Regions from separate parts of the Orenia marismortui DSM 5156 genome, predicted to be linked through region 2. Evidence: riboswitches for the same ligand, from Rfam matches in the RefSeq annotation. Region 2 holds a riboswitch; each other region holds the start of a gene.
The links. Region 2 has a riboswitch for lysine ahead of OREMA_RS0106610 (IS110 family RNA-guided transposase). Riboswitches for the same ligand answer to the same signal wherever they lie in the genome.
Positions count from the first base shown of each region.

Region 1 (11,306 bases), on a different contig from region 2:
ATAGCTAAGACCAGAATTGAGTCTAATGAGACTGATGATGGAGAGATAGGGATTAGATATTATGAGGATAATTATTTTTGGAGTGCAGGGGTAGGAAGTATTAATAATAATAGTTATGTTTTTGCAGATGCTAAGTATGAGCTAGGTTTTAATAGATTAGATTTAGAAGGAGAAATTGATTTATTCTTTGATGAAGCTGGTAAAGTTCCTAAAATTTTAATTTCTAAGAAGACAGTTTCTAAATTAAGCGATTCTTGGCTTTTAAAACCGAAAGTAGTATTTAATAATAGTGAGCTTATAGAATCTCCTCTGATTTATCGAGGATCTACTCCAGATGATTTTAGTAGGTTTCAATTTTCTTTAGATTATGCTTATACCCATCAGTTTGTTAAAAGCATAAAATTGACAAAAATTATTGATATTAAAGATATTGGCGCTTATTTATTCACAGATTATTTAAATGATAAAGAATCCTCTCTAGCTTATGGGGTTGGTTTTAATGGAGATTTTTATTTATTGGGACTGAAACCCTTTAGGTTGGATTGTTATCTATCTTATGATCAGAATAATGAGGAGTCTATTATTAGGGCTAATTTAAATTATAACTTTTAAATTATCTTAATTTCTTTTATAATTTAATTAGTAGTAGTTTATTTATAATATAAAAAAACTGATTGTTTAATAATTTTTGTTAATTATAATTAAAAGTTAAGGAGTTGATATAATGCATCCCAAAAAAGAGAAGATATTTGAGGCTGCGATAGAGAAGTTTGCTAAAAAGGGTACAACTTCTACAACGATGCAAGAGATTGTGAAAGCAGCAGGTATAGGAAAAGGAACTTTATATCGTTATTTTGAAAATAAAGAAGATCTAATTTTTTCTTTGATTGAGTTTAGGTTTAATATAATATTTGAAAAGGTTAAGGCTGATATAATTAAATTAGATGATCCTATTCAAAAAATAGAGAAAGTAATAGATGCACATTTGAACTTTTGTGCTATTCATGGAGCAAATAAATTTTTAATCCGAGAAGTTTGGGGATATAAAAGTAAATTTAAGAATGCTATTCAAGAGATGATGTCGCTTTACACTGGATTTATTAAAGATATTATTGAAGAAGGGATAGAACAGGGTAAATTTAAAGAAGTAAATGCGCTTAATGCAGCTACTGCTTTAATTGGGATGATTGATATAACTATTATACGTTGTATGATGTTTGAAGAAGATTTTTTAACAAATAAAATTAGAGAAGATATTGTTGAAATTTATTTAAATGGAATGGTTATAGACTAAAAAAAATTTAACTTAATTATAATTTTTATTACAAGATATAGATTTAACAGAAAGCAGCTAATGCTTTCTTTTTTCTTATTGTTATTTAGATCTAATTATGTTTTAATATAATAGATAGATACTGATACAGTTCAGGAGATAGGGGATAGGAGATAAGAGATAAGAGATAAGAGATAAGAGGATCTTAGTAGGCATCAATCCTTAAAAAATTTATTGCAATAAAGCACTATAAAACAGCACATTTCTTAGATTATTTAATTATAATACAGGTGACCATCCTTATAAGAATTAATATATGTAGGGAATGGTCGCGACCATTCCCTACATATATTAATTTTTTATTTTGAATTAGACTTTGAAGAGAGTAATTGTAGCGAAGCGTTAATAAGACTTGACCTCTAAATCTGATCAATCAATTGTTGTCTAATTGCGATAGTTTAAGGGGGAAATATAGGTTTTATGATCTAGGTAAACAACTTAATTTATCACCTGTTACTCGTCATTTGTTACTGTTTCTTTATATTTACAATGTTTTAATAGAAATCTATAATAAAATAAGTGGAGGGATTAAGCAATGGCAAAAAGGATTATTAATACTGATAAAGCACCACAGGCTTTAGGAGCTTATTCTCAAGCAACTGAGCTAAATGGTACATTATTTGTTTCAGGTCAAATTGCTATTGATCCAGAAAGTGGAGAAGTAATTACTGCTAATGTGGGGATTCAAACTAGACAGATTATGGAGAACTTAAAGGCTATTTTATTGGAGGCTGGATATGATTTTGAAGATGTAATGAAAGTAGAAGTGTTCATCTCTGATATGGATGATTTTGAACAAATCAATGAAATTTATGGTGATTATTTTAAGCGAGAAGAACCTGCTAGAGCTTGTGTAGAGGTAAGTCGATTGCCTAAAGATGTAAAGGTAGAGATAGCTTTAGTAGCTATGAAGGGTTAAAAGTAGTAACGAGTGATGAGTGAGTAGTAAGAAGTTAGTAATTAGGAATAAAGAGTAGGGTCAAGTTGTTACTCGACCTTTAGTTTAATAATATAATAACGTATAATTTCTAGAAAGTAAGGTGCAAACAGATGGGAGAAAAGAATAGTTACCTGCCTATTTTGGCAGGTCTTGGAACATCATTTATCTTTGGGTTTTCTTTTTTATTTACTAAACAAGCTTTGGATTCTTTAGATGTATTTCATTTATTAGCTTTAAGATTTAGCTTTGCAGCAGTATTATTAACTATACTAAAGTTACTAAGAATAATCAAAATAGACTTTAAAGGAAAACGATGGGGGTTATTAATTTTATTGGGGTTTTGCCAGCCAGTAGCATATTTTATCTGTGAAACTCTTGGCTTAGAATTGACTACTTCTTCAGAAGCTGGAATGATGATAGCTCTAATTCCAGTAGTAGTAACTATTTTGGCTTCAATCTTCTTAAAAGAGATTCCTAATAGAAATCAGCTTCTATTTGTTATTATTTCAGTAGCTGGAGTTATTTTTATTGTTACTATGAAGGGGAATACAGAGGTTAATGGTAATCTACTAGGAATATTTCTGTTACTTGGAGCAGTATTTTCAGCTTCCTTCTTTAATATAATATCTAGGAAATCATCCTTGCAGTTTAAACCTGTAGAGATAACTTATATTATGATGATGATGGGAGCAATAATCTTTAATGTGATTTCATTATTTTCTCATATTAGAGATAATAATATTAATAATTATTTTGCTCCCCTAGCTAATTTGAATATATTATTTGCTATATTTTATTTGGGGATAGTATCATCAGTAATTGCTTTCTTTTTAGTTAACTTTACACTAGCTAAGATGGAGGCTTCTCGTTCAGCGGTATTTGCTAATCTTACTACAGTAATTTCTGTAATTGCAGGGGTCTTATTGAGAAATGAGCCTTTCTATTGGTTCCATCTTCTAGGAGGGATGATGATATTATTAGGTGTATGGGGAACTAATTATTATGGACAAAATAATAAAGCCTTCGAAGAGAATCAGATCGATTATTAAGGCAATTTTTAGTTTTGAGATTAATTCTCAAAAACCATTGACAATTATTAATAATTATGTTATTCTAGTTTCAAATAAATAATAAAATGATAGAGGAGCAATAATTAATAATAGCTTTACAGAGTTCGTGTAAACAAAGAAGTAAAGTGAAAGGGGTTATTGCCGAAATCTTAGAGTTAGCACAAGCTTTAAGATTGGGACTATGATTAATATTCATAGTACTGTCACTAGATTGTAGTGAAGAGCTATCTTATATCCGGATAAAATCTTAAAACGGTTATGGGGTGGACTCATAACCGTTTTTTTATAATATTTTAGATGAATAAATTATAAAATAAGAGTAGTGAGAGGGGAGAAATTAAGATGAAATTACAAGGAAATATGGGGATTAATGAACAAGGTCAATTAGAGATTGCAGGCCATAATCTAGTTGATATAGCAGAGGAGTATGGAAGTCCATTATATATTTTAGATGAGGAAGAGATTAGAACTAATTGTCGTGCTTATAGGGAAGCTTTTGAGAAATTTTATCCTAATTCTATGACTCTTTATGCTAGTAAGGCATTTTTAAGTTTAGCTATGGCAAGAATTATAGATCAAGAAGGATTAGGATTAGATGTTGTATCTGGTGGAGAACTATATACAGCTTTAAAGGCCAATGTTCCAGCTGATAAGATTTATTTCCATGGAAATAATAAGACTTTAGAAGAGCTGGATATGGCTTTAGAGGCAGAAATTAATGCTTTTGTAGTAGATAATAGATATGAATTAGATATGTTAAATCAGATGGCTGGGAAAAAAGATATGATAGCTGATATTCTAATTAGAGTAACACCAGGAATTGAAGCCCATACTCACAGTTATATTCAAACTGGTCAAACCGATTCTAAATTTGGTTTAGGTATTCAAAATGGTTTAGCTTTAGAAGCTATAAAAGAAGCAAAAGAGTTAGAGAACATAAATCTAAAAGGAATTCACTGTCACATAGGTTCACAAATCTTCAAGCTAGAATCCTTTGCTAAGGCTGTAGATGTAATGTTAGAGTTTGTAGAGGATGTTAAAGAAGAAGCAGGAGTTATTTTAGAAGAGTTGAATTTAGGTGGAGGAATTGGAATTCCTTATACTGATGCTGAAGAGAAGCCAGATATTGAAGAGTATGCTAAGATTGTAGCAGAATCTATTACGGCTAAGTGTGAAGAGTTGGATATTCCATTACCTAAAGTGATTAATGAACCAGGCCGTTCAATTATTGCGACAGCAGGTTCTACTTTGTATACAGTAGGTTCTATCAAAGAAATTCCAGGAATTCGTAAATATGTAGCTGTAGATGGAGGAATGACTGATAATATCAGACCTGCTTTATATGAAGCAGAGTACGAAGCAATTTTGGTAAATAAGGCAGATCAAGCAGAGGAAGAGTTAGTAACAATCACTGGTAAATGTTGTGAATCAGGAGATATCTTAATTAGAGATATTCAATTGCCTCAAGCAGAAGCAGGAGATTTATTATTAATTTCTTGTACAGGTGCTTATGGATATTCTATGAGTAGTAATTATAATGGAATTACTAGACCAGGTGTCTTGTTATTAAGTGAAAATAGTATTGATTGGGCTGTTAAGCCACAAAGTTATGAAGATTTAATTGCAAATGATGTAGTAGCAGAAAGATTGAAATAATAATCGAATAATATAATAATATCCCCTAATGCTTAGATATTAGTTCTAAGTATTAGGGGGTTTTTGTGTTTTTTGGAGTTATTAGGATAGAAAATATTTAAAATATATTTTTATTGATGTCGAAATTAGTCTTAATAAATGACAAAAAGAGAGATTTTGTAGAAATTATTAACATTATATCTTTTTATTTATTTATAAGGTTGAATTTTACTTAAAATTCTAGTAAAATCTAATTAGTATATTTCGAATGAATAATATACTATAATATGTAATTATATGTATTTTATAATTGTTGAAGAGAGGTGGATACTTGATTTAGAATTATTAATTTGCTAGCTTATAACAAACATCATTAATAATACTTAAAGGAGTGATAAATATGATGAATTTTAAGCACTATTTAACTTTAGCAATTTTATTCATTTTGACGTTTTCTATGATCGGTTGTAGTAATAATCCAGTAAGTAATAATCAAAATAGTAATGAGGTTGTTATTTATACTTCATTGGATCAAATTTATTCAGAGCCAATTATAAAAGAATTTGAAGAAAAAACAGGTATCAAAGTAAAAGCAGTCTATGATACTGAAGCTACTAAAACTGTAGGCTTAGTTAATAGATTAATAGCTGAAAAAAATAATCCTCAAGCAGATGTCTTCTGGAACTCAGAGGTAGGTCGAACCATTGTTTTAAAGAATAAAGGGATTTTGACCCCATATCAATCAGACAATGCTAAGTCTATACCAGAATATTTTAAAGATAAAGCTGGGTATTGGACAGGTTTTGCTACTAGATCAAGGGTTTTAATTTATAATACTAATCTTATTGATGAGAGTGAAGTACCTACAACCCACCAAGAAATATTGGATCCTAAATGGAAGGGGAAAGTTGTTATGGCTGATCCCTTATTTGGAAGTACAGCAACAGAGTTTGCTGCTTTTTTTAGTAGTTTAGGAGCAGAAAAAACCAAAAGCTATGCTCGAAAATTAAAAGAAAATGGAGTTGTATTAGTAGATGGTAATTCTGTAGTTAGAGATAAGGTAGGAGCTGGAGAATATCCAATTGGCTTTACAGATACAGATGATGCTAACTCTGGTATTGAAAATGGCCTTCCTATTAAAATGGTCTTTTTAAATCAAGAAGAGGGTCAAAGAGGAACTTTTGTAATGCCTAATACAGTGGCTATGATTAAAAATGGTCCTAACCCAGCAAATGCTAGAAAGTTAATGGATTATTTATTAAGCCCTGAGGTAGAACTTAAATTAGCTAAAGGTCCTTCTATGCAAATACCGCTACATCAAGGAATAGAAAGTGAAGGCACTTTATCTATAGATGATATTAAAGCTATGCCAGTTGATTTTGAGGCTATAGGAAATAAGCTAGAGCAATCAAGTCGATTTTTACAGGAGTTGTTCCATCAATGATAGGCAAATCATTTTATAAAAAAGCTACTATTTTAAGTAGCTTTTTTTCTCTTGCATACATCTTTTTTGATGAAAAATTAATAAATTTTGGTCATGATTTATTAAATATTATGAGTGATGAACGAGTAATTACTATTTATATGAGAACATTTTTAATGGCTTTATTTACTTCAAGTGTAACCTTTATTGTAGGAATAATCCTAACTTTTTTTCTTAATGAGGTTAATTTTTTAGCTAATAAATTTTATAGAAGAGTTTATTATTTACCGTTTGTTTTACCAACATATTTTTTACCTACTGCTTGGATTAGCTGGATTGGAGATATGGGATTGTTCAAGTTACTGAAATTTGATATTTATAGTTTTGGAGGGTGTTTATTTTTATTCACATTATATTATTTACCTTTAGTAATCATTGCAATAAGTAATACTTTATATAATAATAACTCTGAAATCAAAGAAGCTGCTTTATTGATGGGAGGATATAAAGGATATTTAAGAAAGATTTGGCTACCACAGATATTTCCTATTGCTATAAGTAGTAGTTTATTGGTATTTATTTTAGTTATTAACAATTATAGTATACCATCAATTTTGGGAGTAAGTACTTTTAGCACAGAACTTTATGCTGAATTTGGTGCTTTTTATAACTATTATAATGCTGTAGTTAAGACGACAGCAATTTTTATATTTTGTTTTGTTATATTCTTATTTATTAGAAAGTCTTTAGTCCGTACTTTTAAAAACCTAAGTTTTAGTTATAAAAATAATTTAAAGGAAGATAATCTGTTTTTGGGAATATTAGGGTCTATCTGTTGGGGTATTTTCTTCTTGTTAACTTTAGTTATACCGATTTTTGGATTGATACTTAAAATTGAATCTATATTTAATATTTGGGATGCTATTGTATTAGCTAAGGAGCAGATTGTTTTTAGTTTATGGTTTACTTTTCTGGCAGCATTTATAATTGTGATAATTGCTATTTTTTTGGCTTATATTTATCTTAGATATAATCTAAAGATGATTTTAAATTATTTAATTAAATTTTTAATTTTACCCCCGGTATTTATAGGAATTATATTACTTTTTCTTTTGAACAGAAGAGGTTTAGACTATTTATATTCCCAGGGAATATTGCTTTATTTGGGTTATATGATTCGATTTTTACCTTTAATCTTTATTCTCATGATACCAGTAGTTAATTCTATTCCTAAAGAACTAGAAGAAGCTTCATTGATGACAGGAAAGAGTTATTTAGAAACTAAATTAAGAATATTTCTTCCTCTTGTAATGCCTGGTTTGTTATTAGGTTGGATAATTACTTTTTTCTTCTGTCAAGGAGAAGCAGAATTATCAATCTTACTCTATCCGCCTGGAGCAGAGACAATATCAATTAGAATTCTGTCATTATTACATTATGGAAGTAGTGAAATTGTTAATGGACTTGTATTGTTGCAGATTATTTTACTGATGTTTGTAACTTTAATATTTTACTTAATTTATAAATTCATTTTTAAGTTTACAGAAATGAGGAGATAATTTGAAAGATAATCAGCAAAATATAGAAAAATTTATTTTAACTTTGAATATGATTAATAAGAAATTTGATGGTGTAGAGATCTTACGTGATTTTAATTTAAAGGTGAAAAGGGGAGAAATTCTAGGGATTATGGGGCCTTCAGGCTGTGGTAAAAGTACGTTATTGAGGCTAATTGCTGGGCTAGAAAGACCAGATGGTGGTCAAATTTATTTGGAAAGTAAGTTAATTTCTAGTAATGATAAAATTGTTCCACCCAATAAAAGAGAAATGGGAATGGTATTTCAGAATTTAGCACTTTGGCCTCATCTGACAGTAGAACAGCACTTATGCTATGGAATCTCTAATTTAGATAAAGATGTTCAATCTCAAAAGGTTAAAGAGATGTTAGACTATCTTGATTTGAGTAACTTAGCTAAGAGATATCCTGAACAATTATCAGGAGGTGAGAGACAGAGGGTATCTTTTGGACGGGCTTTAATAATGAAACCATTGATTCTATTATGTGATGAACCTTTTAATAGTCTTGACCGGGAATTGAGATGGAAGACAAGAGATCTATTTTATGAGATTGTAAAAGAAGAAGAAATAACTACTATATTTGTTTCTCATGATCCTGAAGATTTAATCGAAGTAGATCGAATCTATAGATTAGATAATTAATTATAAATTACTTGAATATTAACTGAGAAAATATTAAACAAATCATGGAGGTGGAGAGAATTTCACGTTATTTATTTTTGTTCTTAGTAATTTTTTTAATAGTGTTAAATTTGAATTCAGTTGTAATGGCTAAGAATTCTAATCAATATGTATTGTGGGAAGGATTAGAGCCTGACCAATGTGGTGTTGCTTGGTTAATTAAGAGGTTTGTTAATCCTGAGGCTAAATTTAAATTTGTTAAGAAGGGAACTATTGTTAAGGAGGGGATTTCTTTAGATACACCTTATTCCAAAATTCAACGGAAGCATAATCAACCTGCTTTTGAGGTGGCTATGAATAGATTTGAGTTAAAGGATCCAGTTTTGCAGAGGATAAGTAAAATTATTTGGGATATTGAGATAAATAAATGGGATAAGAAAGTGACTGATGAAGCAGCTGGATTGTCTGCAGTGATATATGGACTAGCAAAAGTTGAAAAAGATTATAATCAGGCTTTAAGCAAGAGTTTTATAATTTATGATGCTTTGTATGCTGGATTAGGAGGTGAAAAAAAATAAAGAAAATAATTATTACTTTAGCTATTTTTATGATTTGTTCTATTTTAACTTCTGCAAGCTACGCGCAGATGGGGAAAATTGTTTTCTCCCGCAATCTTAATAATAATTGGGATATCTGGATTTATGAATTCAATAGTGGCAAATTAGAACAAGTGACTTCTACAGTAGAGGATGAGGTTAATCCAGTTTGGTTAGAAGAAGGCAAGATAGCTTATTTAAGAAATGGTGATATATATATAAAGGATAAGCAAGAAATAAGAATTACAGATACTGGGAAATATCGTTATTTAACCTTTGATTATGATAATAATAGGTTATTATATTCTTATTATCATGAGGATGAAAGCTGTAACATAGGGTATTATGATTTAGAAACAAAGCAGGAAGGTATTTTATTTGAATTGGAAGGGCAACAGATTCATCCATCTATTGCAAACAATAGACTTTATTTCACACAGGCTTATACTGTTAAAGGGGAAATTCGCCAAGAAGTTTATAATTATTCTTCAAATAAAGGTATAAGACCGGTAGTTGTTGATGAAGATTATTATTTTTACCGACCAGCTATTTCAGCTAAAAGAAAAAGTCTTCTTTTTGGTAGTAATTCAGGCTTATATATAAGTAATAGTAGGGGTAAGAAAATTAAAAAGCTTAATTTACATAGGGATTATATTGAATACCCAGCGTGGGGTAGTGGAGATTATATTATTTTTACGACTTTTGCAGAAAATAAATTATCTCTTGCTATTTATAATTTGAGTTCAGAAAAAATGGAGATACTTGATATAGCAGGAGATTGTAGAGAGGCTGACTGGCAGTAGATTATTTAAGAAGAGATTTAAGTAATTATCAAATAGTAGTTGCAATTATTTATGGGGGTGAGAGTTTGAAAGGATTTTTAAATGTTTTTCTAATAATATTAATTATTTTGATAATACCTTGTCAAATAAGTGCTAAAGGGATAGAGGTATTGTGGCAAAAAAAGATGGATGAGGGATATCTGGGAGATTTCAAACTTGCTAATAATGGAACTATAGTTTTTTTATATAAGAAAGATGTTTTGGATAAAGTTGTTGATCTGGTAGGAAGTGATAAGGGTGGTTATTATTTTTGGTATAATCGGAATATTAATAAGATAACCGATTATAAAGTTTCTCCTACAGGAAGTAATATTGTTTATACTTATCTTCAGAAAAAGCAAGTAGGGTATCGACCAGTAGTCGTGTTGGTTAATAAAGGCCAAGAATTATGGGAGGTATATGGTGGTGAGTCTAATTTCTTCTCTCCTGATGAAGAGCGAATATTAAGTGTATCAGAAGGTGAATATTTTAGGGGAGTTTACTTATATGATGATGCTGGCAATATTATTTGGAAGGAAGATAAGCTGGCTTTAAAAGCAGGTAAGCCAGATAATGAAAGATATATTTATGGTGTTAGTGATTCTTGGGTTTATTTCATAGATATAAAATTAGATAAAATAGAACGATATAGTTATGATAAGAAAATTATTCTTCATTCTTTTGATCTGATTAACAATAAAATATTTATATATGACGGTGATAGTATTATTTGTTTTGAAAGAGGAAAAGGAAAGGTATGGCAATTACCGCTAGAGGAAGAAGTTTATAAGTTAAGGATTGATAGCGAAAACCGTAATATTCATGCTTATAGTACTGAAAAAAAGTTTGTTATTTCTTATGATGGGATGACAGTTTATAATCAAAAAAATAAAGAAGAGGAAATAATCAAGTCGATTATAAATTCAGATGTGAAGTATTCCTTTTCTAAAAATTTGAATTATCTAGCTACCTTTAAGAAGAAAATTTTGACTTTATATAGGATAGGAGGAGAGTGATTGTGAAGAGAGTAAAATTATTTTTATTATTAATTTTCTTAGTTGTGATTTATTCTAATCATATAATTGCAGCTGAAGAGATGATTACTAAAGTTCAGGTTAAGTCAAGCAATTTTAATCCTTCTTCAGGTGAAGAATGTCAGTTAGTTTATAATTTAGCAAAAGAAGCGAAGGTTTATGTTAATGTATATACAGCTGATTTTCATCTGGTAAATCAGATAGCTAGTGGGGTTTTTCAAGAAGAGGGTGAGCATAAGGTAAGCTGGGATGGCA
Region 1 is NZ_KB900623.1:221,436-232,741, forward strand. It holds gene OREMA_RS0114755 (patatin-like phospholipase family protein) at 1-612, shown strand, start outside; gene OREMA_RS0114760 (TetR/AcrR family transcriptional regulator) at 725-1,294, shown strand; gene OREMA_RS0114765 (RidA family protein) at 1,869-2,252, shown strand; gene OREMA_RS0114770 (DMT family transporter) at 2,384-3,322, shown strand; lysine riboswitch at 3,405-3,578, shown strand; gene lysA (diaminopimelate decarboxylase) at 3,686-4,999, shown strand; gene OREMA_RS0114780 (extracellular solute-binding protein) at 5,379-6,422, shown strand; gene OREMA_RS0114785 (ABC transporter permease) at 6,419-7,960, shown strand; gene OREMA_RS0114790 (ABC transporter ATP-binding protein) at 7,962-8,621, shown strand; gene OREMA_RS0114795 (chromate resistance protein ChrB domain-containing protein) at 8,732-9,178, shown strand; gene OREMA_RS0114800 (TolB-like translocation protein) at 9,247-9,999, shown strand; gene OREMA_RS0114805 (hypothetical protein) at 10,065-11,033, shown strand; gene OREMA_RS0114810 (flagellar hook assembly protein FlgD) at 11,036-11,306, shown strand, end outside.
Region 1: linked by a shared signal. The riboswitch ahead of lysA (diaminopimelate decarboxylase) and the one ahead of OREMA_RS0106610 (IS110 family RNA-guided transposase) in region 2 are both predicted to bind lysine.

Region 2 (11,306 bases):
TTTACTGATTCAGTAGCCTTAATTATATATTTTAAACCTTCCTCTTCTAATTTTACTAAGGCTTGATACGCATTACTTCTTACTATACCACTACTATCAGTTATTAAATTAAATAAAAAGGGTGCAGCTTTTTTGATTTGATATTCTCCTAAACTCTTAGCTGCTTGACTTCTTACTTTACAACTACTATCATTTAATTTATTTATTAGATTATTAAAGATTAATTTATTATTTTTAAATTTAGTTAATGCTTTAATAGTATGTATCCTTACTATTTCAGAACTATCATTTAAAAGTTTGATAAATATTTCGATAGCTTTATTTCTATTTTGAATATTGTAATCAAAACTAGCTAATATTTTTATTGCCCAACTTCTATAAACCTGCTTCTTAGTAAAAGTCACTTCTACTAATTGGTCAAAGGCTTGAATGCCAATATTTTCAAAAGCATTACTTAATATCTCTAATAATAAAGTATTATCACAATATTCGAGATAATTAATAAGTGTCTCTATTATTTTAGGATTAGCTTTTGTTCTAAGAGCTTCGATAACCTCTTTTTTTACTTCTTCATCGTTATCATATAAAGCAATAATAGCATAATCAATAGACTGTGGTGTATTAAGCTCAACTAATGTTTTACAAGCCTCAATTTTACTTTCGTTTTTCTCAGAAATTATCTCATTAAATAATTCATCTATAAAACCATTAACTAAAAGCTCGTCTTTTACTTGATTATATGTATCCTTGCCTAATGAATTCTTGCCTTCTAAAATTAGTCTCTTTTTAATATTTATATCTTTTAATCTAGATACTTTTTTTAACCCTTTATATAGATTTTTTTTAAGTAATCTTTTTAAATAATCATAACTTCTTCGATAGATTATAAATTTAATACCTCTACTTATTAGATACAAGATAAAAGCAGTACTTAAAATAGTTATAAATTTATGTATAATCAAAAAAGTTATTAATTTTTCCATGAAAAGTACTGGATTCATTTTATGATCTCCCCTTTTATAAATTCTTGTATCATTTATTCTATATAGCTTATAGTTTTTCCTTCATGATGGATTTTAATAGTTATTTAAAGTGTTTTATATTTAATATTTATTAGTTATGATAAATAGAAATAAAAAAGATTATTTAAGAATTAATTCTTAAATAATCTTTTTTATAAAATTAAAGACAAATTGTATTCTGACTAAAGACGATTATTAGGTTACTTTTCTTATATTCTGGTAAGTAATTAATAATTAATTTAAATTGATTGTTGGAACTATCTCTTCTTCTTCAAAATAGGTGAAATATTTTCCATTGCCTAATTTAGAAAGTTCTTTTAATTTTAATTGATTATATTTATCTATTTTTCCAACCTGTATTATATGTGTTTTAATTCCAAGCTTGCTTAATCTGTTTATCACTTTACTTGGCATAATATTACCAGTATCCTTACCGTCCGTTATTAATAATATATGCTTTTTACCTTGTAGGTATTTCAAATCTTCTCCAGCATAAGATAAATTTAAAGCAATAGGTGACTTACCTAAGGGTTTAACTTGATCGATAAAATTTAAAATATCTTTTTTAGTATTTGTTTTTATGGGAATAGCTAGATAAGATCCTTCTCTGTTTGATTCTTTACTGCCAAATACTCTTAACCCTATATTTATTTCCTTAGGAAAATCATTTATTATTCTATTTAAAATTTTTTTAGAAGTATTTATTTTATTTTTCTCTTCTATTTCACCCCACATACTTCCAGATAAATCCCAAATTATTTCTACATTTATTCTGTTATATTCAAGAGGATTTTGGTTACTATTGACCTTTATCTCTTTATTTATTTTTTTGTTAGTAGGTATTGTTATAATATTTAATGTATTAATACTAAAAATTGCGGATAATAAAATTATAATTAAGATTACTAAAGTGAGATTTTGTTTTAATCTCATTTTTACCTCCTTTCATACTATAGCTGTTACTTTTATTGTCTATTGTTTATATTTTTATGATTTTGTTTTTTTATCTATTACCTTTTAATTTAAATTATTTATAGTCATAAATGACCAAGTTGTAATTGTATTTAACTTATAAATAAAAAAGAAGGCTATTATGCCTTCTTTTTACTGAAATAATTTTATTCATTAAGTAATCCTTCATTTTCTTCTACACTTTCTCCATAATAGTTAACAATCAAATAAATAACTGTTAAGCCAATAAGCAATAATGGAGCTACAGTCCAACTAGGAAGATTAAATCCTGCTGGAATAAATCCAAAGATAATAGATACTACCCCTACTACAATTGCATATGGTAACTGAGTACTTACATGGTCAATATGATCAGAAGCTGAGGCTGTAGAAGACATAATTGTAGTATCAGAAATAGGACTACAATGATCTCCTAATACACAACCTGTTAATACTGCACCTATTGTTGGAATCATTGGTGCACCAAAGTGGAATGCCATTGGTACTGCCAAAGGCATAATAATAGCATTTGTTCCCCATGAAGTACCTGTAGCAAAAGCAATTATACCTGAAATAGTAAAGATCATTGCAGGTACCATAAATGGTGGAATTATACCTTTAGTTATCTCTACAAGGTAATTTGCTGTACCTAATTCTTTAGTTACAGAACCTAAAGACCAAGCCAAAATTAAGATTCCACAAGCAACAGTTAATGCTTTAGCACCATCTACCCAAGATTCAACTGTCTCTTCAATAGATAATCCACCTTTAACTAAAGCCATTAAACCTGCAATAAATGTACCTCCAAAGGAAGCCCATAGTAATACAACACTAGCATCTGCATTACCAAAAGCATCTCTAATAGCTTTTCCTTCTAATCCCCCACCATTATACCACAGACCAATAATAGTAATTACAATTACACTTATCATTGGAATAAATGCATCATACCACTTCATACTATTATTAGGATTTACCTCCATATCTGTTAGTTCCTTAGAAGCTAATGGTGTAGCACCATCTCTTAATACTTTTCCTTCTTTTCTAGCTCTTCTTTCAGCTTTTAACATTGGACCAAAGTCTTTACCTAACCAAGCAATAAATAATACCATAAATAATGCTAAAATACTATAAAATCTATATGGTATTGTCTTAATAAAGGTTGCATAAACATTTGTACTAAGACCAATCTGAGCCAAAGCACCTTCTCCTAAATTATTAAAAGCCTCTTGAATTAATCCCATTTCATATCCAACCCAAGTAGAGATTAAGGCCATACTTGTTACTGGTGCTGCAGTACAATCAACAATATAAGCTAATTTCTCTCTAGATACCTTTAACTTATCTGTAATAGAGCGCATTGTTGTACCTACAATTAAACTATTGGCATAGTCATCAAAAAAGATTAAAACTCCCATAAACCAAGTTGCAATCTGTGCTCTACGAGCAGTTTTAGCTTTCTTAGCTACAAAATCTGCAATTGCATTAGTTGCACCTGATTTTGTAATTATTCCTACCATTCCTGATAAAGTAATTAAGAATAATAGAATTGCTGCATTCCATGAATCGGATAAAGACCCTACAATATAGGTATCAAAAGTCTTCATAAAACCTACTAATGGATTAAATCCTACTAAAATAGTCGCACCTACTAATATACCAACAAATAATGAAATTAAAACTTCTCTACTTTTCCAAGCTAACAAAATTGCTAACAATGGTGGCAATAGAGATAACAAACCATAATTCTCCATAATTTTTCCTCCCTCTATAAATTAAATTTATCTCACTCATGCTCATTCATTCTTAGAATTTCGTTTTCTTATAAAAAAGGAATATGGATTTAATTATTAAAACCAATTAATATTTGGAATTGAAAGGATAAACTAACCCCAAAAACTTAACAATTATTTTAAAAAATATGGTCGCTTATTGGAACTCCACATCTCCATGGTAGTTTAACCTCCCATATCTCCCAGGATCTATGTCCCTACATTCCTTCGTTCTACCTATCCATGGGTGGAGGCTGGATATGCTCCTTGTCAGGGTCTATGCCCGTATTGAAAAAATTAATTCCAGCTCTTCCAGTCTTCCTTTTTCAAAGTACTTACTCTAAGAAAAACAAACATAAATAATTGATTTATATTATAAAATTTACATTCCAATAATTTACTTTAAATATCTTTAAGCAGCTTCCTGTAAATTTGAACGCTTAATATCTCTAAATAATTTTTCACTATCATATTTCACTTGCTTTTTCCATAAGGCAAATAATACTCTAATTAATTTGCATGATAAAGCTACTAGGGATTGCTTTTTCTTCAAAGGGTTTTCAGAGCGAGTTGTGTAGTATTCATGAAGTGCTTTAAACTCTTCGTTCTTTGCTACCAGAGGCAGCATCACTCTATATAGTAAAGCTCTCAATTTAGCTCTTCCCCTTTTAGTAATACAAGTTCTTCCCTTATGTTTGCCTGAACTATTTTCCATTAAATTCAACCCTGCTAGCTTTTGTATTTGTCGTGGATGTTCATAGTTATTTATATCTCCAACTTCTGAAATAAATCCTGCTACTGTCTTTATTCCTACCCCTTTGATACTTAACATTGATTCTGAATCTGGTACTTTCTTTAATAACTCTTCTATTTTATTGGTTAATTCTTCGCTTTGATTTGTTATATTTTCATATTGATCTAAGAAATAATTTAATTCAAACTTTGCTATTTCAGCTCCTTCAGTTAAACCTACTGAATTTTCAGCAGCTCTTATAAGCTTTTTAGCTCGTTTTATTCCAACTGCTCTTTTAACTTTTTTCTTCCAAATTGAAACTATTTCTTCTGGTGTCATTTTTACTACTTCAGACGGCAGAGGAAATGTCTTTAGTGTAACTAAAGACGCCTTTCCATCCCAACCTTTAAATACTGTTAAATATTCAGGAAAATACTTATCAATAAACTGATGTATCTTTCCTACTACCCGTTGTAAATCTTTATTTAATCTTTCCATATGGGTCATTGCTACACGAACATCAGCATAAACACCAACTGGTATATTAGGCTCTGAATAGCGCCCATCTTTAACTAATTGAGCTATTACTTTAGCATCTTTCTTATCATTCTTTGTCGGAGAATTATCATCTAACTCTTTACTTCTCTTTGTATGACTTGGATTGACTAATACCAACTTTATTTCCTTGCATCTTAAAAGTTGAGCTAAATTCAACCAATAATGACCTGTTGGCTCCATTCCAACTATTATATCTTCTTTCTCATATTGATCTTTTAATTTAAACATCCACTTTGAAAAGTTATCAAATCCTTCTTTTGAATTTTGAAAAGCTAACGCTTTTCCGTATTCAATACCACGATAATCTTGAGCTCTTGCAACATGCTTTTTCTTTGCAATATCAACCCCAATCACTAAAGTTGAAGTTTTTACTTGCATTATTTTACGATTTCGATTATAATTCATTTTATGAGTACCTCCTTTTTATTTAGGGATCTTTTAGATACCCCGTATTATATCAGGAGGTGCTCTTTTTGTCTATCTAGATATTTATTTATTACAGGAATGCTCCTTATTAATTTAATCTTAATTTTTTAAGCAATATCTCTCAAATAATTAAGATTTATTTTAATGTAATTATACAAAAAACCCTAGATAATTTATCTAGGGTTGCATACGTAAGTAATCATTTAATTAAAAAATAAATGAGATAGCGCTTCACTAGATTTTAGTGACAGTTCTATACCTATTAAGCATAGACCCAACAATAAAATTGAGAATAATATTATTGTTTCGGCAATCGCCCCTTTCTTTTCATATCATCAAGTTTTCTCCCTCTACATGAAAATACTATTGACAGATTGCTCCTCTACCCCATTTCAATTTTAAGAAATGAGGTTTCATATTAAATTTTATATTGAGCTTCAACGTTGAAGATTATAACATAAGATTAATAATCATTCAAGATTTTTTTGAGATTTATTATTAATTATAAATTGCAATATAAAATGCACGGTTTTTTATTTACTCAATACCTCATAAATTTTAAGCTGCCTTTAACTGTTCTTCAAATATATAATTTGCATTCTTAAACCCAAACATTTTTCGTGGATAATTATTTATCCATCGCTCAATTCTTTTAACTTCATTTCTGCTAATATTCTTAAAGCTACTTCCTTTTGGTAAAAACCTTCTAATCATTTTATTTAAATTCTCATTACTACCTCTTTGCCAAGAACAATAAGCATCAGCATAATATTGACTAGTTCTTGAGATATCACTTCCTGTAAAGGAAGTTTCTATCCCTTCATAATCATAGAATTCTTTACCATTATCTGTAGTTATAGTTTTAAATAAGTCTCTAAATTTTCTAACTCCTATTCTTCTTTCTACGCGATCTAATCCTTTTATTACAGATTCTTGAGTCTTATTAGGTATTAGTTCTATTATTTCTTTGCGACTATATCTCTCTGTTAAAACTAATAAAAAGGGCTCATCTTTACCTTTCCTACCCTCTACTAAGTCCATTTCCCAATGACCTATTTCTGACCTTTTATCAGCTTCCTTAGGCCTATCTGATATCTTTCTTCCCTCTTTTCTCCTTTTTGTTGATTCTTTTTCTTTCTGTTTAGATTTATTAGTCTTTTTATATCTACCATAAACCAAATCTTCTCTATCTATAAACAGAATGCCTTTATCTATATAATTATATATCGTCTTCCAATGTATTTTAATTTCAAACCCATCATCCTCTTTAATCATCTCTGCAATTACCTCTGGAGAATAATTTCCTTTTATTTTTTCTTCTATGAATTCAGCTAATTGATGATCTTTTCCTATTTTAATCTTAGCTCCTTTAGCAGTCGCATTGTTATCATATAAGTTTTGAGCTATATCAGCATCGTATTCTATTCTTTTAGTGTAATCTGAATTTAATAATACAAGCTTTCCCCTTTCAATTTCTCGACTTATTGTCGTCCTATGCCTCCCTAACTCTCTTGCTATTGCTGTCTTCGATTTGTTTTGTATATTATATAAATGTTCTATTATCTTTCTCTCTTCCCACTTTAAATGTTTTCCTTTTCTACTTTTTGTGTTATAATTATTTTGGCACATATTTAATACCTCCAATGTTTGCTTTGGTCAGTTAACATTATATATGAGGTATTAATGTGTGTCATTTTTTATTTTTTGAACTATCCGTGCATTTAATTATACAATGCACCGATTTATTATTAATTATTACTTTAAACCTCATTAAATTTATCCTTAAAAGAATCTGATTTGCTAAGATATTCATCATTAGCTAATAAATTAAAAGAATCAGGTGCTTTATTTAAATTGAAGTCTAATTCTAATAACTCAGTCTTCTCATTTATCATCTCTGATATTAATTCTTCAATTTCAGTGTTATTCTCATAGGCTATGGTTTTTAATTTTTCATAATCTGCTTCTGCCAATTGAATAGTGTATTTTGAATTTATTTTAATCATCCCCTTTTTATTAATATCTGTATCTAATTTAATTTTATACTATATTATAAGAAAAGAAAACTTATTATAATGATTTTAATCACAATAGAATTGCTTAAACATATTATATACAGTATTTATAATGATTTTTTATTTTGTATTTACAATTATTAAAAAAATATTTTTTTAACAATTATGTTCTAAAAGGAAATTTTGCTTAATAGAATAATAAAGATGAAATAAAATAAAATAAAACCAGAGGAGGAGTTTTAATGCAAGAGTTTTCTTTTAATTATTCTGCTATTAATGAATCAGAGATTTTTAAGTGTATTTATAATTCTTGTTCACCTATTTACTTACATGAAATCGAGGAAAAAGGTTTTAATAAGATTGCCATTCTTAGAGCATTAGAAAAAGGGTTAGAACGAGAATTAATTCATATAGAGTCTGATAAATATAATAAAGATAAACGTATGATCTGGTTAACTAGCAAAGGTAAAGATTTTATAAAGAAGAAACTTACTAAAAAACAGAGATGCTAACATTTATTAAAACACAGCTTTTAAAAGCTGTGTTTTAATTTATTAATTATCACTTATTTCTTAATACTATAAATCTTGTGTTAAATCATATGGAAAAGGATAAATACTAATTTGTTCTTCAAACTGATGTTCATATTTAGCTTGCTTAATTGCAACTATTACTCGAATAGGAGTTAACTTCTCCCACTCTCCAACAGCTTCAGGACTTTGATTTTTTTCTTTTCGGCCTTCTCTTTTACTATTTAAAGTCCCTATATATAATTTGTCAGCTTCATAAGGAGATACTTGGAATTGATTGTGATTGTTATTAATTATCTCAAACATATCCTCTTTTTTGAGATTACCTTCATATTTTATTTTTATATATTCTCCAAGATGCCAAATCCAAAATTCTTTATATCTATCCTTTTTCTTAATTATTAACACCTCCAAAATAAATATCTTATTTAAGTATATTATTCTTTGTCTCTTTTCTATTACAAAAGATATATATTATTATGGTCATAAATGACCATAATAATATATATCCTCCTTTAATTTAGTTAACTAAATTAAAATAACAGGTGAATTTTAATTCACCTGTTATTTTAAGAATATTATCCTTCAAAGATTATTAAAAAGAATAAGAGAGCATAACCTTCTTTATCAACTCTTATATTAATACTCTGGTAAAATATTATTTAAAAAATAAAAATATCTACTTAAATTTTGAACCCTATTAAAGAAAAGTAATAAGCCAAAGATGATCATTATAAAACCACTAATCTTTGAAATCAAAGGTAGATATTTATTGATTTTAGGAGATATTTGTGTGAATTTATTAATAAAGATTGCAGTTAGAATAAATGGAATTCCCATTCCTAAGGAATAAAACGCCAATAATATTATTCCATTACTTAAGGTTGCCCCAGTACCAGCATATAATAAAATTGATCCCAAAACTGTACCTACACAAGGAGTCCAACCGGCTGCAAAAGCAATTCCCATTAGGATAGAGCTTAACCAAGTTCCAGCTTGTTTTGGTTCACTAAACCTAAACTGTTTATAAAATAAATTTATCTTCCATAATCCTGTTATATGTAAACCAAAGATAATAATTAAGATTCCACTTGCTTTAGTAAATATAAATTTATATCTAGCAAATAATTGACCAAGATAACTAGCTGAAGCTCCCATTAGGATAAAGATTAATGAAAAACCAAGCACAAATCCTATAGATCTTATTAGAGTAAAGAACCTCCTTCTAATAGTAGTGCTACCTGTTATATATCCTATGTAAGCAGGAACTAACGGTAAAACACATGGTGAAAAGAAAGAAATAATCCCAGCAAAAAAAGCAATAATAATAGAAATATCCTCCATGTTATCTCCTTTCTTTTAAATTAATTTCAAAATCTTAATATTCAAATACAATAATATTTAATTAAATATAACATATTTAATAAACTAATTCAAAATTTTATTTAAGTTAAATTAATAAGTTCTTCAATTTATTAAATAGCTATTCAAGCTTAAATATGACTTTATAGAATAATAAAGCGACAGTTTCGGAGTTAGGAGCTAGGAGCTAGGAGATAGAAAGATCTTACTAACTCCTATGACCTATCACCTAGCACCTAAAAGTATTTCTTTATACTTATTAAATTTTATTTTAGATTATAGTCATAAATGACTAAGTTTTAATTAACTATTCATAAATACTGAGTCACTAAAAAACTGCTACACTGACTTGTACAAGTCAGTGTAGCAGTTTTTATACATTATAAGTTATTGTTTTTACTCTTCTTTATTATCGTCAAAAGATTCACTCTCTACACTTTCACTCAATTGAATATTTAAAGCATGAACAGAAATATTAATCTCAATAGCAGATAAAATTAAAGAGAACATTAATAAGGCAAGTCCTACTGCAAAAACAATTTCTCCAGCTATATTTTTATCAAGAAATAATAAAAACATTGAGAATACACAAGAAAAAAGAGATAAAATAGCAAGAAATTGCATATTTCTAATAAGTTTAACTCGTTTCTTTAATGAAGATAACTGAGAAGCAATAATATGATCCTTTTCCCCTTTTTCTTTTGCTTTATCATGCAACCCTCTAATTAAATTGGCTAAAACTGAAAATCTATTAGTATATGCTAACAATAAAAGCGAAATAGTAGAAAAAATAAGAGCAGGTGTTGTTAGAGTAAATTTCATCTTAATCACCTCATATTTTAAAATTTATTTGTAAAGCTTTTATTGAATACAAAATTTCAATTAAAGATATTAAAAGAGAAATTAAAAAGAATATTAAAGCAATTATAAAAGTTATATTTGCAAAATTAATCTTCTCAAATAATAAACAGAACATAGATAAAGCAGAAAAGAACAAAGAAAAGATTGCTGCTAGTTGTAACCTTTTAATATATCTTACTCTTTTAGAAAAGATCAGAATCTGCTTTTTAAGATAGATTCTTTCTTCTAAATTATTATTATCTAATTCTATGGATAAATCTCTTATTAATTTAGATATCTTTGAAAACCTACCACCATAGGCTGACATCAACAATGAGATGGTAGAAAAAAGAAAAGCAGGAATATTTATATTTAACCCCATCTTTACCCCTCCCTGATTTTCAATCATCATAAACTTTAGAAAAGAATAATATTTCTCCCATTATATCATATATTTCGAATATATATCAACCACAATATCTTATCTTTTTACTACAACTTTCAATATTCTAATCCAAATTAGATAATAAATAATTAAAAATGATTAAAGTTATTATAACTTATATCCTACTTTAATGTATATAAGCTTAAGTTATAAGCTATAATAATTTATAGAAATCTAAATTAAATCTACAGAGGTGATTTAAATGTTTGACTTAAGCCCTTTTGATAATCGTAAATTAACTAAACCATTAAGTAAAATATCTAATAACATTAGTGACTTAATGGACTTTAATGATTTTGGATTTAAGACAGATATTAGAAAAAGAAAGAATGACTATCTAATTCAAGCTGAATTACCAGGAGTAAAAAAAGAGGATATAAATGTAGAAGTAGATGAAGATTACTTAACAATATCTGCCATTATCCTAGAAAATAATACTGAAGAAAATGAAAGTTATATCAGAAAAGAAAGAAGAAAAGGTCGCTTTCAACGTAATTTCCAATTGCAAAACATTAAAAAAGAAGAAATTCAAGCTAAATATGAGAATGGGCTCCTAGAAGTTATTCTTCCTAAAGAAAATGCTACTAGCAAGGAAAAAAGAAGTATTACAATTAATTAAATTAAATAACATAATTAATAATTCAGTTCATTT
Region 2 is NZ_KB900618.1:115,043-126,348, reverse strand. It holds gene OREMA_RS0106625 (HEAT repeat domain-containing protein) at 1-1,001, opposite strand, end outside; gene OREMA_RS0106620 (vWA domain-containing protein) at 1,257-1,955, opposite strand; gene OREMA_RS0106615 (Na+/H+ antiporter NhaC family protein) at 2,141-3,727, opposite strand; gene OREMA_RS0106610 (IS110 family RNA-guided transposase) at 4,158-5,441, opposite strand; lysine riboswitch at 5,679-5,855, opposite strand; gene OREMA_RS0106605 (IS30 family transposase) at 6,021-7,091, opposite strand; gene OREMA_RS0106600 (hypothetical protein) at 7,223-7,468, opposite strand; gene OREMA_RS0106595 (hypothetical protein) at 7,720-7,989, shown strand; gene OREMA_RS0106590 (hypothetical protein) at 8,056-8,313, opposite strand; gene OREMA_RS0106585 (cytochrome c biogenesis CcdA family protein) at 8,647-9,351, opposite strand; gene OREMA_RS0106580 (DUF2721 domain-containing protein) at 9,766-10,191, opposite strand; gene OREMA_RS0106575 (DUF2721 domain-containing protein) at 10,202-10,591, opposite strand; gene OREMA_RS0106570 (Hsp20/alpha crystallin family protein) at 10,857-11,273, shown strand.

Region 3 (11,306 bases), on a different contig from region 2:
AGCAGCAGATTGAAGTTTACCAGCCTTAAAATCACCGATCATAGTTTTTATTTGATTACCAACCAAATGAGAAGCAACACTAATTACTCCTTCTCCACCAATAGATAATATCGGCAAAGTTAAACTATCATCACCACTGTAGATCTTAAAACTATCATCAGTTAAACTTCTAATCTTAATTGCTTGATCAATATCTCCACTTGCTTCTTTGACTGCAACTATATTCTCTATTTCTGCCAATTTCGCTATAGTTTCTGCTTCTATATTTCTACTAGTACGACCAGGTACATTATAAAGCATCACAGGTAAATCAATTTCTTTAGCAATTAATTTAAAATGATTATATAACCCAGCTTGTGGAGGCTTATTGTAATATGGAGTTACAAGCATAACACCATCTACTCCAATTTCCTCCGCCTTCTTACTAAACTCAATACTCTTTTGAGTAGAATAAGAGCCAGTTCCAGCAATTATAGTAGCTTTATCACCAATAGTTTCTACTATTAATTTTAATAATCTCTCTTTTTCTTCTATAGTTAAGGTAGGTACTTCACCAGTAGTACCTAAAATCACCAAACCATCAGAACCATTACTAACTAAATATTCAGCCAATTTTAGAGCCTGATCATAATCTACCGTTAGATCTTCTTTAAAGGGTGTAACCATTGCAGTTAATACTTCACCAAAGCTCATATAAACACCTCCAACTTCTAATCACCTAATCCAAAATAATCATGTAAAGCACATAATCCACTCTCTTCATCCTCATCCCTAATTAAACAAGAAATAGTTGTATGTGAATCTGTAGTTTGATAAATAGAAATACCTGCTTCTGTTAATGCTTCTACAACTTTAGCCATAATACCAGGAACTCCTGTCATTCCTGCTCCAACAACAGATATTTTTACAAAATCATTGAAGACTTCATACTGGTAATTACTTTCATTTAATAGACCACAAGCTTTCTCTACTGTGTCCTTATTAATCATAAAGGTAATAACTTCAGGTCTAACATTAATAAAATCTACACTAATATTTCCTTCAGCTAAAATTCGAAAGCAACCTAATACACTAGTACTTTCTAAAAGTGTAGATGGTCCTTCATGATCTTTAGGAAAAACTTTAACAAATGATAAATTGGATCTACTTGTCACTCCACTTACTGGTCTATCTCCTTTTATCTCTACCTCTTCCTGCTTAAAAACATCAGAAATCACTGTACCCTGAGCATCACTAAAGGTTGATCTCACAATTACTGGCACCCTTTCTCTCATAGCTATTTCTGCAGCCCTTGGGTGAATAACTCTAGCACCTTGATAAGCCAATTCACAGACTTCATTATAAGTAACATGTTTTAGAGTTTTAGCATTTGGTACTATTCTTGGATCTGCTGTCATTACACCTTCAACATCAGTATAAATTTCCACCATTTCTGCATGTAAAGCAGCTCCTAGTGCACAAGCAGTAGTATCTGATCCACCTCTACCTAAAGTAGTGATTTCTCCATTTTCTGAAACCCCTTGAAATCCTGCTATAATAGGAATTTGATTAGAATCTAATATATCTAATATGCGCCGTGCATTAATTTCCTTAATTCTAGTGTCTCCAAAATTTTCATCAGTTATAATGCCAGCTTGAGCACCAGTTAAAGGCTCAGCCTCATAACCTCTAGCTCTCAAAGCTTGAGCAATAATTACAGTAGAGATAATCTCTCCACAAGACATCAATAAATCCTTTGCTCTAGGTTCTATTGTATCATAAACACCTTGAGCAAAATTAATTAAAGTATCTGTAGCATAAGGTGCTCCTTCTCTTCCAATTGCAGATACTACGATAACAGGTTTATAGCCCTGATTTATAGCATTTATAATCTTATCAATTACTTGCTCTCTTCTTTCATCAGTTGCTACAGATGAACCTCCAAATTTCTGAACTACTATATTAGGCATTCACTCACCCCACTTTATCCTTCAATCAGCCTCTCAGCAATTTGAATTGTATTTAAAGCGGCTCCTTTTCTTAAGTTATTAGCAACAATCCATAGATTTAAGCCTTTTTCAATTGTATTGTCTTCTCTGATTCTACCGACCAATACATCATCAGTACTTTCAGTATCTATTTGCATTGGATAAGCTAACTCTTCTGGTTTATCTACTACTCTTACTCCAGGAGCATTATCTAACAATTCTTTAGCCTCTGAGACAGTTAATTTTTCTTTTGTTTCTATATTAACAGCTTCAGCATGACCATAAACAACCGGCACTCTAGCAGCTGTAGCCGTTACCTTAATACTATCATCACCCATAATTTTTTGAGTTTCGTTAACCATTTTCATTTCCTCTTTAGTATAGCCATCATCAAAGAAAATATCAATATGTGGCAATACATTAAAAGCAATTTGATAAGGATATACATTAGATTCAGCTTTTTCACTAGCTAAAATAGCTTTCGCCTGCTCTCTTAATTCATCTATAGCAGCTTTCCCAGTTCCAGATACAGCCTGATATGTGGATACTACAATTCTATCAATTCCAACTTTATCATAAATAGGCTTTAAAGCTGCTACCATTTGAATTGTAGAACAGTTAGGATTAGCAATAATTCCTTTATGCTTAAAAATATCCTCTGGATTTACCTCAGGTACTACTAAAGGAGCCTCAGGATCCATTCTCCAGGCACTACTATTATCAACAACAACAGCTCCTCTTTTTGCTGCTTCAGGAGCAAATTTCTTACTAACTCCACCTCCTGCACTAAATAATGCAATATCTACACCTTCAAAAGATTCTGGAGTAGTTGCTTCCACAACATACTCTTCACCTTTACAAGTTAACTTTTTACCTTCAGATCTTTCACTTGCTAAAAGCTTTAAATTATCAAAAGGAAAATCTCTTTCTTCTAAAATTTTCAACATCTCTCTACCTACTGCTCCAGTTGCACCTACTACCGCTACATTATACTTCTTCATACTCAATACCTCCCAAATTATTTTAGTTTAGAATTTATAATTGACAATTTAGAATTAAAACCAAGCAATAAAATACATTTAAATTTATAAAATTAACAGCAATACTTTCAATTATTCACCTATAAGTCTTTGGCTAATTTTCTTATTATTAACTAATATTTTTGATAATTAATAATTCTCCATTGTTCTTATATTCCTTTGTATTCGATATAAACCGGCTTTAATTGTCTCCCTTCTACTCCATACTCAATAGTTTCTAAAAGCAAATCTGTCCTTACTAATAAAGAACCAATAGTATTATTTTGTCCAAATGGAAGCAAATAAATATTCTTACTATTTAATAAAGTTCCTATATCTTTAGAGTTATCCTCTAATTTATTATCATTTTTAATAGCTAAAACTACTGGACACTGATTTACTAACTGATTCTTTACCATAGTTGAAACTAAATCATCAACTATGTTATTAGCAACTTTAAATATTATATTTTCATTACAAGAAGCTACCACTATCATATCAAAGCTATCTTGTAATGATAATTCTTCAGGGTTAACTATTAACCTTTCTCCATCTACTATCGAAAGTAAACTTTTATTAGCTATTCTTTCAATTTTAGTATCTTTATCCTGAAGCAATTCAGATATAATCAGATAAACTTTTGCATCTAATTCTATTAAGCTTTTTATAGTATCAATCAATTCATCTCTTATATCCTCATCATCTCCAGTTAAAACAAAAGCAATCCTCTTACCTTCAACCCCCACAGACAAGCACCTCCATAAAATTCTCTATTATAGAGAGTCTTAACTCCCCCCACTATTCTCTATTTTTTAACTTTTAAGAATTGTAGGATAAGCTAATACATTATATGTATCTTCTATTTTACTAGTGCTTGTCTTAGCAAAATTATTAATTCACATTTAATATTATATCATAAAGTTAAAGTATGTCACATACGCCAAAAATATAATTTCTTCGAGATTAAATATCCAATAACTTTTCAAATCCATATACCAATCCTTCTATATCTTCTATCTTTCTAATTGCCAATTTAAGCCCTGGCATAAAAGATTCACGACTGATCGAATCAAAACGTATAGTTAGAGTTTGACCTAAACTTCCAAGTATAACCTCTTGATGAGAAACTAAACCTGCTAAACGCACACTATGAATATTAATACCATTTATTTTCCCACCACGCACTCCAGAAATTTTTTCAATCTGCTCTATATCATCTTCTTGATTTTGATTTTTTTTAATTGCTTCCGCAGTCTTAACAGCTGTTCCAGAAGGAGATTCAAGCTTACGATTATGATGAAATTCTATAATTTCTATATCATCCATAAATTTAACCCCCTGCTTGGCAAAGTGCATCATCAATACTGCTCCAATAGCAAAATTAGGCGCAATTAAAATATTATTTCTCTCTATATTTAATTCTCTTATTTGATCTAATTCTTCTTCAGAAATACCAGTAGTTCCAATTATCATATCTATTCCTTGGCTTATAGTAGTTTTAATATTCTCCATAACTACTTCAGGATTAGTAAAATCTATTACTAAATCTGGATTAGTCTTTGATATTACTGATTTCAAATTGTCATTTATTTTAACCCCGGGACTATCTAGTCCTAGAATTTGATGAATATCTTCTCCCTTTCTACTAACATCAACTGCACCTACTAATTCAAAATCTTGAACCTGTTCAATCATCCTAACTACCGTTCTACCCATATTACCATTAGCACCAACCACTACTATCCTTTTCATAACTTCCACCCCACTCTTTTTCCTTAAGAGTTAAGAATTAATAATTGATAGTTGGTATCTATAAATATATACCAAACTATCAACTATATAAACTTAAATTTCAAAGTGATTTAGATTCCTTTATACTCAATAACAACCGGCTGAATCTGCTTACCTTCCAAAGCATATTTAACTGTATCTACAATTAAGTCCATTCTAGATACTAGTGAATTAGGTTTTCCTTCGGGATTATCTTGACCAAAAGGAACAAAATAAATATTTGGTGTATTGATAAGATAACCTAAATTCTTAGCATTGTTCCCTAACCCATCATTGGTAGCTATCGCTAAGATAACCGGACGTTCATTTCGCAACTGCGCCTTCATTGCCATAACTACCGCACTATCAGTTATAGCATTGGCTAGCTTGGCAGCACTATTACCAGTACAAGGAGCAACCACTAACAAATCAAATAAGTTTCTAGGACCTATGGGTTCAACTTCTGGAATAGTAGTCATCGGTTCATTGCCAGTAATCTCTATTACCTGAGACCTCCATTTTTCTGGATTTCCAAATCTAGTTTCATGAGTTAATACTGCTTCTGATAATATAGGGGTCACGTCAAATCCTATATCTACTAACTCTTGCATAGCAGGCATAGCTTTGGCTAATGTACAGTGAGAACCAGTCAAAGCAAAACCAATACTTTTACCTGTAAATTCCATAGATAAGCACCTCCTAAATAATGCTATTCCAATATTAAGCGAGGGATAATCTTACCTAAAATTTGTCCTGCACTTCTAGGAGAAACCTTGCCAGGTAATCCTAAAGCCAACTCAGCTTTAATTCCAAGTCTTTTAGCTGCTTCAAAATTAGTACCACCTGGATAAGATGCTAAGTCAATAATCATTGCCTCAGATTTTACTCTTTCTAATAATTCTCCATTTAGAATTAAAACTGGGACTGTATTAAAAATAAAATCAGCTTTTGATATCTCATTAGCTAAATCTTTAAAGTCAACAGGATTTAAACCCATTTCTAATGCTCTAGCTAAATCTTTAGGTTTACGAGCAACTCCATAAGTATTGCTTCCCATTCCTTTTAACATTCTAGCTAATGTTATACCAACTCTTCCTAAACCTAAAACAAAAGAATTATTATTATGTAGGTTAATTGGCATTTCTCTAATAGCTATTTCAATAGCTCCTTCAGCAGTTGGTATAGCATTTAAAATAGCTAATTCATCAAGAGCAGCTAATTCTATCAATTCAATATCGTACTCTTTACACCATTCTTTAATCTTTGGTTTAGCAAACCCTATAAAGAATTTACTCCCAGCATTCAGTTGAGCAAAAAAATCTTCTGTTAAGATAACTTCTCTATCACTAAAAGTCTTTTTTACTTGATAGCTATCATTAGTACCTGTCATAGGAGCAATTATAGCATCTAGATCCATATCTAATTCTTCTAATGAATTAACTACTGTTAAATTTTGAACACCAACTCTTAGTGAATGACCAAGCACCTGCAAATCAGCGCCTTCTTTTAATAATATAGACAATAATTCTATCTCTCTATCATCTCCACCTAAAAGAGCAACCTTCTTATTAGCTAACCTTTTGAGAGTCATATTTTATCCCCCTTTCTTCAATTAATCAATAACATTATATGTTTAATTAACTTAAGTGTGCTTGTCTATGCTTAATTATAAAGATTTGACCTTTTACTTTGTAAATACATTTTTAAAAAAACAGACTAAAGAAAATCTACTTATAACAGCTTGAAAGTTTATTAAATCTCAATCAAATTATCTAATCCATAAACAACACCTTCAATTTCATCTAACTTTCTAACAGCTAATTCAACACCTGGCATAAAAGATTTACGATTAATTGAATCATGTCTAATAGTTAAAGTTTGACCCAAACCTCCAAAAATAACCTCTTGGTGAGCAACAAAACCTGGCAAACGTACGCTGTGAATATTAATATCATCATGCTCTCCACCACGAGCACCTGTTATCTTTTCAATCTCTTCTACTTTTTCCTTCTTTTTAGAGAGATTCTTGCTAATTAACTCAGCAGTTTTAATTGCTGTTCCCGATGGAGCATCAATCTTTTTATCATGATGTAATTCAATAATTTCTACATTATCCATAAGCTTAGCTGCTTGTTGAGCAAATTGCATCATTAAAATTGCTCCAATAGCAAAATTAGGAGCTATGATAACTTTATTTCCATTCTCTTGACTCATTTTTTCAATTTTTTCTAAATCTACTTCAGTAATTCCAGTAGCTCCTACTACAATATCTATTCCCTTTTGACTAGTTAATTTAATATTATCCATAACAACTGTAGGATTAGTAAAATCAATTACTGCATCTGCTTGAGTTTGATCTAAAGTCTCAGCTAAATCATCACTAATTCTTACAACAGGGGCATCTAAACTTAACAATTGATTTATATCCTCTCCAACTCCTGTAACATCGACCGCTCCTACTAGTTCAAAATCATCCTTCCCAGCAATCATTCTAACAACCTCTCGACCCATCTTTCCATTAGCTCCAGATACTACTATCTTCTTTAGCATATTCTCACTCCTTTTAATTTAGTGACTAATAAAAAGTATTATTTATTTTATTACCTCTTACTATAAAAAGCGATTGGTAGTACTACCAATCGCTTTATAAAAATAAAGGATAAGATAGCCCCCCACTAGATAAGCTAGTGACAGTCTTATACCTATTAAGTACAAGCCCAACTAAGCTAGATAGCTAATCATAGCTTAATTTCGGCAAAAATCCCTTTCACTATAGATCTACACTAGCTAGCTCCTTATAGATACTGATGATTTTTGCTCCTCAATCTTAATCTCATTCATATTATTTACTTTTAATTTAGGTATGAACATAAAATACTAGATAGTTAAATTATATATGATAAAATCTATATTTATGTAAGCACTTCAAAAATGATCAACTAATAAGATCATCATTTATAAATAACTCTTGAGTAATATTATATAACTTGTTAATTATTTTCTAATATTTAATTACTTTTGTCAAGCTTATTTATAAAATTTTATAAATAAATTTCAAGAGTGAGAGATTTATTTCTCTCACTCAATTATTCTTTATTAATGAGTAGCTACATCATAAGATCCAGCATCTTTTAATTTAGCAGCAACATCATTAATTTTTTCTTGCTCTGTGTCTTCTACCGCTACTAAAATATTACCACCTTCAACTTCACCAGCATACCTTTCACCCTCTTGCTGGTCAATTCCATAATCAACTAAACCACCTGTAACACCACCTGCTGCAGCACCTGTTAAACCTGCTGCTATAGGTCCAGCAGCTAACACAGGTCCTAAACCAGGAATTGCTAATAATCCAGCACTAGCTAAAACACCTGCCACTCCTCCTATAGCTCCACCTGTAGTAGTTCCATCTACTAAATTTTGTCCTTCAGCTCCCATTTCCGCTCCAGCTTCAATGTCCTGATCTTCACCATTCTTTGCTACTAGTGAAATCTTATCTTCAGATATTCCTAGATCTTTGATACTACTAATTGCACTTTTAGCTGCCTCTTGATCATTGAATAATCCTAAAACTTTTGGCATATCTTTAGCTCCTCCTATAGTAAATTTGGGCATATTTATGCCCTCCTTTTTGGGGATTTAATATTACAGTTATATTTTATCCAAATAAGTGTCTAATATTCTGCATGGCTCAAATATTGATCATAATCAGTTGAATTCAAATCTACAATTATTACTTCATCTCCAATCTTAATTACTGTACTCCAAGGAATAAAAAAGTGCTTAACTGTGGAAAATAAACTAAAGACCCCACCTTGTTGTGGAATCATAATTGATTCTAGCTCACCTGTGTTAGGATCAAAGGTTAATTCCGTTCCAGCAACCATTCCTAATCTACTACCATCATTAATATTTATAATCTCTTTTCCTTCTAATTCGGTTAAATTCATTATTTCTCCCCTCCAGTTTATTAGATACTTCTTATATATTCTTAAATTCCATTTAGAAAAGTAATATCTAATATTATATTTATGTTAGAGCATGAAAAAAATATTAATAATTTGGGTTTTATCTATTAGCTAAAGTGTTCTATTATAAATTAAAATGAAATAAACCCAAGATATATAAATAGAAAAATAGCACATATATATGTGCTATTTTTCTATTTATATATTATATTGAGATCATTTAAAGTTATAATAATTTTCAAACTTATAATTATTATACCCCAGTATGACCATAACCTCCCTCACCACGTTTAGAATCAGATAATTGCTCTACTTCTTCCCATTCAACTGTTTCATATTTTTGAACAATCAATTGCGCTATTCTATCTCCTTTATTAACTTTAAACGCTTCTTTACCATGATTAATTAATACAATACCAATCTCTCCTCTATATCCAGGATCAATTGTTCCTTCAGCATTTAAAACTGTAATTCCATGCTTTAATGCTAATCCACTCCTAGGTGCTACTTTTCCCATATAACCCTCTTCTAAACTAATGGCAATTCCCGTTTTAAAAATTTTATACTCACTTGGCTTTAAAACTCCTTCTTCAATCGAACATAAATCCATCCCTGCATCTTCTATACTACCATGTTGATACTCTGGTAAAATAGCTGCATCATTTAATCTTCTAATCTTAATTTTCATCATTTGCCCCTCCAAAAATTACTATTATTAAATTTAATTTTATCTTTTATCGATTATTATGTCAACATCGAAATGAAGTATCAGTCCTCTTCTAAAGAACCTAAAATATTTATGGTCAATTGATTATAAATCACCTTGGATTTAATTATAATTGGATTAGAAAAATTATTCTTAAACTTAAAATCTAAATAATCCCAAGCAACTGCTACATCTTTTCCATCAGGAACATAAGTAATATCTTTCGAATGAATATGCCTTTCTATAATCTGAAACTCATCAGCTTTTAATGCATTAAATAATGTACTAGATACCTGACAGATTCCACCACCAATACCTAAGCTTAATTCTCCATTAATAATCTCAGGAGCTTCTTTAAATCCTTTCTCCTTAGTTCTAGGCCCTACTACTTTATTAAAAGAGAATACTTCTCCAGATAAAAGTAATCTATTATTAATCAATTCAGATGCTAATTTTATATTTTCTTTTCTACCATCACTTCCTCTTACAGTTGTAGTATAGTTTCCAATTTTTTTATTTATCTTTTCTATATCTTCTTTATATAAATAAGGCTTTATTTTATATTTAATCTCCTTTATTTTAGAATTTTTCTCAACTTCAAATATTCTATTCCCTGTAGCAGTAATATCAATTATCTCTCCATAAGATTCAGAAACAATCTCTCCACTATCATGATCTATAGTAGCATTAACAGGATATAAGATGCTATCTTTGGAGTAATAATACAGCAAAGATTCAACTTCACTTCTCAAATATCTACTCAAATCTTGATTTTCAAAATAAACATTTTCCTCTACACCCCAAATAATACGAAGTAACTTATCTACTTCTGCAACTAATCCCAAAATCAAAATACCAATTAAAATAATAACTATTAATATAATTAATCCTCTTTGAATTGTATACATAGAACCCTTTCTTTTAGCCATGATAATTTTCCTATTCCAACAATTCAGAAACAGTAACTAGCTTATAACCCTTTGCTTGTAGCTTTTCTATAATTTGTGCTAAAGCTTGAGAAGTAGGTTTAGTTGGATGCATTAATACAATTCCTCCATTTTGTGCTTTACTTAGTACTCTATTAATAATTACTTCTGGTGCTGGTCTTTGCCAATCTATTGTATCAGCACTCCACATTATAGTTTTGTAACCAGCTTCAGATGCAACCTCAGAGATTCTATCATCTACTTCCCCATATGGTGGAGCAAAAAGATTAGTTCGTATACCAGTAGTCTTATATATCAATTCTTCATTATCCTTAATTAATTTAATAAGTTTATCCTTAGATAATTTTTTGGGATGTAAATGTCGATAACCATGATTACCTAACTCATGGCCACGTTCTTTAATCTCTTTGGTCTTATCGGGAAATTTCTCAACCCAACGTCCAATAAAAAAAAAGGTAGCTTTTACTTGATATTTATCTAAAGTATCTAACATTGATGGAAGGTATTCTTCTCCCCAAGCTACATTAATAGTTAAAGACATTGCTTTCTTAGCTGCTGGCCCTTGATAATAAGCCTTTTCTTGTGGATTAAAAACAGCCTGTTCTTGAATTTGATCAGACTGATCAAAGTGTAAAACCCCAAAACTTAATAACATTACTACTCCTATTAACCCTAACAGAACATCTCTGTTTAAGGGTAAATAAAATATTTTAACCTTTCGTCTAGACACTATTTTTCAACTCCTCTCTTTTTCTGAATTCCAGAATAACTCTCTACATAATAATCTTTAAGATAAATTAATTTAGATAGGGGTACAACTTTATAACCTCTTCTTTTTAGTTCAGGCAGTATTTTTCTTAATGCTTGTGGCGTGTTTTGACCATTATTATGCATCAAGATAATAGAACCAGCTTCAATATTATCTAATA
Region 3 is NZ_KB900623.1:377,904-389,209, reverse strand. It holds gene dapA (4-hydroxy-tetrahydrodipicolinate synthase) at 1-693, opposite strand, end outside; gene dapG (aspartate kinase) at 711-1,949, opposite strand; gene OREMA_RS0115585 (aspartate-semialdehyde dehydrogenase) at 1,964-2,968, opposite strand; gene OREMA_RS0115580 (flavoprotein) at 3,157-3,732, opposite strand; gene dapB (4-hydroxy-tetrahydrodipicolinate reductase) at 3,950-4,738, opposite strand; gene OREMA_RS0115570 (dipicolinate synthase subunit B) at 4,849-5,442, opposite strand; gene dpsA (dipicolinate synthase subunit DpsA) at 5,466-6,347, opposite strand; gene dapB (4-hydroxy-tetrahydrodipicolinate reductase) at 6,509-7,306, opposite strand; lysine riboswitch at 7,414-7,589, opposite strand; gene OREMA_RS0115555 (general stress protein) at 7,853-8,371, opposite strand; gene OREMA_RS0115550 (YlmC/YmxH family sporulation protein) at 8,431-8,706, opposite strand; gene dut (dUTP diphosphatase) at 8,978-9,412, opposite strand; gene OREMA_RS0115540 (VanW family protein) at 9,493-10,359, opposite strand; gene OREMA_RS0115535 (polysaccharide deacetylase family protein) at 10,370-11,107, opposite strand; gene OREMA_RS0115530 (polysaccharide deacetylase family protein) at 11,107-11,306, opposite strand, start outside.
Region 3: linked by a shared signal. The riboswitch ahead of dapB (4-hydroxy-tetrahydrodipicolinate reductase) and the one ahead of OREMA_RS0106610 (IS110 family RNA-guided transposase) in region 2 are both predicted to bind lysine.